2 regions of the Ornithinimicrobium humiphilum genome follow, and region 1 is predicted to be linked to the other one. Evidence: predicted binding sites of a transcription regulator. Region 1 holds the regulator's gene; the other holds the start of a gene.

Region 1 (4,204 bases):
CACCCGCAGGACAGCCAGTTCCTGGACCGCGAGGTGTGGGACCTCAACGCCACGCCCGCCGACCGGCGGCCGCTGCTGCTGCACTACCACCCGCTCGTGATCTACCGCTACCAGGTGCTCAAGCAGGCCGACGTCGTGCTCGCGCTCTACCTGTGCGGCGACCACTTCACCCTCGAGGAGAAGCTCGCCGACTTCGACTACTACGACCCGATCACGACCGGTGACTCCTCGCTGTCGGCCGTCGTGCAGGCGATCGTCGCGGCGGAGGTGGGCCACCACGAGCTGGCGCTGCGCTACTTCTACGCCGGCCTCTTCGTCGACCTCGCCGACCGGCACGGCAACACCGTCGACGGCGTGCACATCGCCTCCACCGGAGGGGTATGGAGTGCCCTGGTGGGCGGCTTCGGCGGCATGCGCGACCACGACGGACGCCTCTCCTTCGACCCGCGTCTGCCCGAGAGCTGGCCGTCGCTGACCTGGCGGATGCGCTGGCAGCTGTCGCGCCTGCGGGTGCGTCTGGAGGCCGAGGCGATCATCTTCGTCGTCGAGGTCGGCGAGCCGGTGACGCTGTCGGTGCGTGGGCAGCAGGTCACGGTCGGCGCGGACGAGGTCCGGGTGCCCCTGGCCGGCCAGGGTCCCCGCCGCATCCACGAGCCGCAGCTGCAGCTCATCGGCGGGACGCCGACGTCCGAGGGTCCGCGGACCTCCGACGCGGTGCCCGGCGGGGCCGTGCCCCACAGCTGGTCGCACGAGCTGGACGACCCGACCAGCCCGATCCCCGTCCGCGGGCCCGGCGCGGGGCCGGCCGGCCAGGTCGACCCGGTCACGTGAGGGGCGGCGCGCCGGGGCCGCAGGTGCCGTTGCGGGTTGGGGCTCCGGGCCGGCGTGTGGTCGGATAGGCCCATGACTGACCCCACGTCGATGCCGTTCCAGGGCGAGGAGCCCGCCGACGGCGACTCGATCTACGAGGGCCGCCGTCCCGAGGCCGCCGCCACCGCCGAGACCCCCGGGGCCGCCGAGCCCGGGGCGGGAGCGGCCGTCCCCGGCGACCTCCTCCCCCCGGCGCAGACCGAGACCGACCTGCTCGCCGCCCGTGTCGAAGGCCCCGAGGACCAGCAGGGCATGACCGAGCTCTGGCGCGCCACCATGGCCCTGCCCCACTGGTGGTTCATCGCCGTCGGCGACGAGGGCACCGAGTCGCCCGCCGCCGCGGAGATCGACGGCCAGCTCATGCTGCTCACCTTCACCAACGCCGAGCGGGCCCGCCACTTCGCCGTGCAGAACGGCATGATCGGCGTCGACGAGGACCTGCGCGCGATCGCGCTGCCCCCGGCGGAGGTCGTGGCCTCCGGGGAGACCTACCGGGTCTCCGGCATCGGCGGGCTGATGTTCGACCCGCACCTGACGGGCTACTTCATCTCTTCCGAGCAGCTCCCGGTCGTCTGGGACGCGATCTCGTCGCAGACCGGCGACCAGGCGCCGCAGGGCTGAGACCGGCGGGGGCTCCCGTCGAGCCTCGCCGTCCCCGACGACAGCAGGAGACCCCGGCCACCGGCCGGGGTCTCCTGCTGTCGTCGTCGGAACCGGTCGGCCGGGGTGATCCCCGGCCCGCGCCCGGCCGGGTCAGCGCCCGTCGGGGATGACCAGCTCCTGGCCCACGGCGATGTCGGTGGTGCTCAGGCGGTTGGCCCGCTGGATGTCCACGATCGCCCGGTCGAGCGGACGGTCGGGCAGGTGCACGGCCGCGATCTGCGAGAGCGTCATGCCGGGCTCGACGACCACGGCGCTCGTGGCTCCGGCCGGGCTGAGCGAGCTCAGCAGCGAGGCCAGGGCGAGCAGCAGGACCAGCGCGGCGCCCGCGGTGGTCAGGGCCAGGCGACCGCGGCGCGTGATCCGCAGCGGGGCGGGGCGCGGTGCCCGCTCGCCCGCGGGGACGAGACGCAGGTGACCACCGGACCGGCGCGGAGCAGCACCCGACGGGGCGGGCAGGAAGTCGACAGCAGCGGTGCTCATGTGGGTCCTCCTCGGGATCCTCGGACGCGTGTGCGATAGCACGTCTGTGCTATGTCTAGCACGGATGTACGAGAAAGTCGACACGCCGGTCGAACAGGTGTTTGCCCGACGCGCTCCCGGCTCGTAGTGTGTGCTCATGTCAGGGACTTCATCACCGAGCACCGACACACCCGGTGGGACGGCCCGATGAAGACTTCTGACACCACCTCTGACCTGGCCTGACGGCCGGGACCTGGCAGCCAGAGAAGGCAGGGACGGACCATGGCGACCATCCACGAGATGCCGGACCGCGACGGCGGCGCCGAGCTCACCAACCGGCAGCGCCGCGTGCTCGCGGTGATCCGCGACTCGGTCGACGCGCGGGGCTACCCGCCGAGCCTGCGCGAGATCGGCGAGGCGGTGGGCCTGACCTCACCGAGCTCGGTCGCCCACCAGCTCAAGATGCTCGAGCGCAAGGGCTACCTGCGTCGCGACCCCAACCGTCCCCGGGCGATCGAGGTCGTCACGCCGGGCGGGACGGAGGGCTCGGGCTACCGCCGCTCCCCCGCGCCGGAGGAGGCCGGCACCCCCGAGGCCTACGACGAGACGGGCATCGGCGACGCCCGGCCGGAGGCGTCCTACGTCCCGGTCGTCGGCCGCATCGCCGCCGGCGGGCCGATCCTGGCCGAGGAGGCCGTCGAGGACGTCTTCCCGCTGCCGCGCCAGATCGTCGGTGACGGCGAGCTCTTCCTGCTCAAGGTGGTCGGCGACTCGATGGTCGACGCGGCGATCTGCGACGGCGACTGGGTCGTGGTCCGCCGCCAGCCCACCGCGGTCAACGGCGACATCGTCGCGGCGATGCTCGACAACGAGGCCACGGTCAAGACCTACAAGCGGCGCGACGACAAGGTCTGGCTGATGCCGCACAACCCGGCCTACGAGCCGATCGACGGCGACCACGCCGTCATCCTGGGCAAGGTCACCGCGGTCCTGCGCCGCGTCTGACCTGCGCGGAGGCGCACCGCACACGTCTGGCTGCCACCGGCAGGTGACGTCCTCCCGCTACCGCAACGCCGCCCCCACCTCGACCGGGGCGGCGTTGTGCTGTCCGGCGTCAGGCGGAGGGGGCCGGCCCGTCGTCGACCGCGTAGTACTCGAAGAGGTCCTGCTCCTCGTCCTCGGACAGGTGCCGGTCGCACGGGATGTCCGGCGCGTCCTTGATCATCGCGGTCGGGTAGGGCACCCGGATCTGGTCGTCGACGATCTCGGCGCTGGACAGCGGGACGAAGACCTTCCGTCCGCTGAACCGCCCGGTGCGGACGGTCACCCAGGCGGGCTCCCCCGTCTTGTTGTCGAGGTAGACCTGCCCCATGGCGCCCACCTTCTCACCGTCCTGGTCGACGACCTCTGCGTCGTACAGGGCGTTGAGCTGCTCCTGCGAGATCACGTGTCCTCCTGGCTCGATGGCCGCCGCGAGGACGGCCGTCTACGAGCACACCACATCGGTGGTCAGGACGCCAAGTCCGCACCCGGTGCGACGTCGGCGAGCAGGCGCGGGAGCACCTGGTCGAGCAGGCAGTCCAGCTGCACCACGGGCTCGCCGTCGCCCCGGGTCTCACCGCGGGTGACGACGGCGACGGGCTTGCCGTCGCGGGCGGCCCGCCGCACGAAGCGGTAGCCGCTCATGACCCGCAGGCTGGAGCCGAGGACCAGCAACGAGCGCGACCGCTCGAGCAGGTCGAAGGCCCGCTCGACCACCGGCTTGGGCACGGACCCGCCGAAGAAGACGACGTCGGGCTTGAGCGCGTCCCCGCCGCAGACCAGGCACCGCGGCGCCCGGAACGTGCGGACCAGCTCCTCGGGCAGGACGACGTCGCCGTCGGGCCGCACCTCGCCGGCGCCGGCCAGCCGGTCGAAGCCGGGGTTGGCGTCGGTCAGCCACGAGTGCACCTGCTCGCGGGTGGTCGGCTCCCCGCAGTCGAGGCAGACGACCCGGCCCAGGGAGCCGTGCAGCTCCAGCACGTCGGTGGCACCCGCGCGCTGGTGCAGGCCGTCGACGTTCTGGGTGATGACCCCCTCGACCAGCCCGGCCCGTTGCAGGCCGGCCACCGCGGCGTGCGCGGCGTTGGGGCGGGCGGCGGCGAAGCGCTCCCAGCCGCTGAACGCGCGGGCCCAGTAGCGCTGCCGCGCCTCGGAGGACCCGACGAACTCG
Region 2 (4,204 bases), 760 kb from region 1:
TCGTCCCCAACCTGACGCTCGGGCAGCCGGTGGTCGAGGCGCTCGTCCGGGTCAGCCCGGTCCCGATCGACTGCCACCTCATGATCGAGGACCCCGACCGCTGGGCCCCCGGCTACGCGGAGGCCGGCGCGAGGTCGGTGACCTTCCACGTCGAGGCCGCTGCCGACCCGGTCGCGACCGCGCGCGCCATCCGGGCGGCGGGGGCCCGGGCCGCCTTCGCCGTCAAGCCGGGGACGCCGTTCGAGCCCTACGAGGAGCTCCTCGCCGAGGTCGACATGGTGCTCGTCATGACCGTCGAGCCGGGCTTCGGCGGCCAGTCCTTCATGGCCGACCAGATGCCCAAGGTGCGCGCGGTGCGCGAGGCGGCGAAGCGGCGGGGCACGGACGTCTGGATCCAGGTCGACGGGGGAGTGTCCCTCGACACCATCGGTCAGTGCGTCGAGGCGGGGGCCGACGTCTTCGTGGCGGGGTCGGCGGTCTACGGCGCCGACGACGTGGCGGCGCGCATCGCCGAGCTGCGCGCGACCGCTCACGCCGCCTGCGGGGCCTGACGGGGCGACGGGCACGGACGCACAGGTCCAGGGCGCGCAAGGAAGGACGCGTTCGCCGGCAGGCAGGCACACCTCGTCGCCCGGCCGACTCGGGCCGGGCTCGGGGCTGGGTCATCTCAGATGCCACCTCACACCGAGCTCGGTCACGGTCGCGGTGAGGTTCCGGTCGTGCACGAAGGTGTGGTGCCTCGGGCACAACAGGGCGTAGTTGCCGAGGTCTGATCGCCCGCCCATCGCCCAGGGGATGACGTGGTGGGCGTCGCACCAGGTCGCGGGCACGGTGCACCCCGGGATCGTGCACCCCCGGTCCCGCGCGGCCAACCTGACGCGCTGGGCGGGGGTGATGAGGCGCTTGCGGCGGCCCTGGTCGAGGATCTCCGACGGTCCACCGAGCACGACGGGGATGATGTCGGCCTCGCACGCCAGCTTGCGGATCGCCTCCGCCCGCAACGGCACCCCACCCAGGGTCGAACCCACCCCGGGCAGGTGACCACCGGTCTCGGACAGCTGCCGCTTGAGCGTCTCGAAGTCCAACGTCACCATCAGCATCGCCTTCGGTGTCGTCGGCTGACCCTCGGTCCCGGCGACACCACGGCGGAGCACGGTCAGGAACGCGTCGTACCTGCGCTGGGTCGCCGTCCGCAGCTCCAGCTCACCGGTCGCTTCCTGCTCCTCCTTCGAGGCCGGCGCGGCCAGCGGGGAGTCGATGATCGCCTTCGCAGCTTCGTAGTCGGCGTCGTCACCGAAGGTGATGACCCACCGCTTCACCGACCCGTCGGCCAGGCTCGACTCGTAGATGCCCCGCATCGCGTGCTTCTTGCGGGCCTTCGCCTCGTGGTCCCGCTCGTCCACGCACTGCGCGACGAGCCGGTCCACGATCCTGCCGATGTCCTTGTCGTCGAACACCGGGTCGGACCCGGCCTTGGCCAGCAGTTCCACGGCGGCGGCGTACTCATCCACCGGCATGCCCGGCCGCACCCGTTGCAGGGCCCGGTGCAGCCTCGCCGCCCGCGCCAGGCTCATCTGCCCGTTCTTGACGCGCTCGATCAACGGGGCGTGCACCGACTCACGCCCGGCCTGCGCCAACCGGGCCAGGTCGTACAGCGCACGCCGCTCCAGGTCCGGACACCGCAGCGCGAGCCAGTCCACCACCGAGAACCCCCCGGCCAGGTGCAACCCCCGGTCGACGGCCTCCGTGGCCATCACCAACCGGGACCGCTCCAGGTCCGCCACCGCCCGGGGGATCCACCCCAACGACTCGACCACCAGGTCGTCCTGCACCAGCTCCGGACGGCTCACGTCAACCGGGAAGTCTCTGGGCAGCCACGCCCGATCGGCCAGCAGCCAGGAGTCACCGGCCGCCGACTCGATCCCCCTCGGCGGCCGCGCCCTCCCCGGCACCTGCTGCATGAATCGAACATACATCCGAACACCGACGCCCCTCCGTCGCCGTCCACAGGCCATAAGACGATGTTGGAAAGGTCATCACCCGGGGGGTAGGAGCCGTCGGGGTCCGAGCGGTAGACTCGGCGCTGCACACGTGCTCCGGGGTCGGTGAAATTCCGAGCCGGCGGTGATAGTCCGCGACCCGGCCGCAGCCAGCGGCCGGTTGACCTGGTGAAACTCCAGGACCGACGGTGAAAGTCCGGATGGGAGGAAGCACGCGGGTCTCGAGGCCCCTCGGTGTCGGCGTACGCCGGCGTCGTCGGCCGCGGCACCCGTCTCAGCTACTCGCACGACACCCCGGCGCCCACACCGTACGCGGCCGGGGCTCTTCGTCGTTCCGGCCGCACGATCCGCAAAGGATGCAGCCGTGGACGTCTGGAACGACCTGTTCAACGCTCAGCTCACCATCGCCGGCCACCCGATCGCCTGGCGCGAGGTGGTCGGCAACGGCTTCGGCCTCGCCTCCGCCATCCTCGGCATGCGCCGCAAGGTCTGGGCCTGGCCGGTGGGCATCATCGGCAACCTGCTGCTCTTCACCGTCTTCATGGGGGTCTGGTTCGCAACGCCCCAGGAGCACAGCCTGTTCGGGCAGGCCGCCCGTCAGGTGTTCTTCATCCTCACCAGCGTCTACGGCTGGTGGGCGTGGCGCCGCTCGCAGCGCACCCGTGAGCGGCACGAGCCCGCCATCACCCCGCGCTGGGCGACCGCCCGCGAGCGCACGGCATACCTGATCGGTGCCGCCGTGCTCGTGCTGCTGGCCCAGTGGGTCTTCGCCCAGGTGGGTGCCGGTTGGCCCGCGCCCCGCTGGTACTACTGGACCGACGCCTGGATCTTCGTCGGCTCGATGCTCGCGACCTACGCCATGGCCCGCGGCTGGGTGGACTTCTGGCTGGTCTGGATCGCCGTGGACCTCGTCGGGATCCCCCTGCTGTGGCACTCCGGCTACTACCCGTCGGCGGTGCTGTATGCCGTGTACGGCGCCTTCGTCCTCTGGGGCTTCGTCGTCTGGCGCAAGGCCGCCCGCGTCGAGGCGCCCACCGGCGGTGGTCCGAACCTCGCCGAGGAGGACCGTACGCTGGTGGGATGACCGCCGCGACGCCCCGCAAGGACCCCTACGCCGTCTTCCGGCCGGTGGTCGGGGCCTGGGTCGCGCGGGTGATGGCCGTGGCCTGCGTCCTCGTCTTCGGCGCGGTCGCGGTCTTCTCCCCGATGCCGATCGGCAGCGACCCGTCGGTGCTCCTGCTCAACAGGATCGCCATCGCGCTGCTGGGCGTCGTCGGCGCGCTGTTCCTGTGGCGCTACGCGCGGATCCGCGCCGTGCCGAGCCCCTCCGGGTTGCGGGTGGTCAACCTCTTCACCACCCGCGACCTGGAGTGGGCGGAGATCCTGCGCGTCGGCTACTCGGGCGGGGCCCCGTGGGCCGTGCTGGAGCTGACCGACACCGAGGAGCTCGCGCTGATGGCGATCCAGCGCTCCGACGGGCAGCGGGCCGAGCAGGACGCCTCGCGTCTGGCCGCCCTCGTCGAGCACCACCACCGGGGCGTGGCCGACCGCTGAGGTCCGGGGCGGCTCAGCCGCGCCGCACCCGGCCGGTGCCCGTGTCCGCGACGAGGTCGGCGGGCGGGGGGCCGGCGGCGAAGAGGGCATCCTCCTGGTCGGCCCACTCCTGCCAGTGGGGCGCGAAGACCTCGCCGTCCCGGCGCAGCGCCCGCTCCCTGCGCACCCTGGCCGGGGCCTCGAGCCAGATCCGCAGGTCGAGCAGGTCGGCGCAGGGGGCGGCCAGCGTGCCGACGCCCTCGACGACCACCACCTGCTCCACCGGCACGTCCCGCCGGCGACCCGGCCTGGAGGCATGCCAGTCCCAGGAGACATAATTGCCCGCCTCGCCGCGGGAGAGCGGCGTCACCACCCCGGCGCACAGGGGCTCCAGGCCGGCCGCCAGTCCCGACCACCCCGGGTAGAGGTCGTCGAGGTGCACCTCGCCGCACGTCCTGCCCAGCTCGCGCACGGCGGACACCAGGCAGGCGGCGAGGTCGGTCTTGCCGGACCCGCTGCGGCCGTCGACCCCCACGAGCACCGGCCGGCCGTCACCACGACCGGCGCCCTCCACCACCGGGCGGACGTGCGGCCAGAGCGCCTCGAAGGTGGACCGGTCCGGGGCGTCCTCAGAAGGCACGGGTGTGCGCGAGCAGGGCGCCCACGTCGGC

Evidence for each region. Region 1 encodes LexA, which represses DNA repair genes until DNA is damaged. Its sites were predicted from a motif close to TCGAACANNTGTTCGA; they were not measured.
Region 2: the regulator LexA is predicted to act here: its motif matches at 1,965-1,980, upstream of FB476_RS09490 (HNH endonuclease signature motif containing protein).

Annotation. Positions count from the first base shown of each region.
Region 1 covers NZ_VFPU01000001.1:1,252,107-1,256,310, reverse strand. The annotation lists gene FB476_RS05800 (glycoside hydrolase family 65 protein) at 1-831, shown strand, start outside; gene FB476_RS05795 (hypothetical protein) at 904-1,491, shown strand; gene FB476_RS05790 (LysM peptidoglycan-binding domain-containing protein) at 1,624-2,013, opposite strand; gene lexA (transcriptional repressor LexA) at 2,275-2,997, shown strand; gene FB476_RS05780 (PRC-barrel domain-containing protein) at 3,107-3,439, opposite strand; gene FB476_RS05775 (NAD-dependent protein deacetylase) at 3,502-4,204, opposite strand, start outside.
Region 2 covers NZ_VFPU01000001.1:2,009,598-2,013,801, reverse strand. The annotation lists gene rpe (ribulose-phosphate 3-epimerase) at 1-551, shown strand, start outside; gene FB476_RS09490 (HNH endonuclease signature motif containing protein) at 663-1,961, opposite strand; FMN riboswitch at 2,089-2,217, shown strand; gene pnuC (nicotinamide riboside transporter PnuC) at 2,365-3,084, shown strand; gene FB476_RS09480 (PH domain-containing protein) at 3,081-3,554, shown strand; gene FB476_RS09475 (nucleoside/nucleotide kinase family protein) at 3,568-4,173, opposite strand; gene FB476_RS09470 (TIGR03085 family metal-binding protein) at 4,163-4,204, opposite strand, start outside.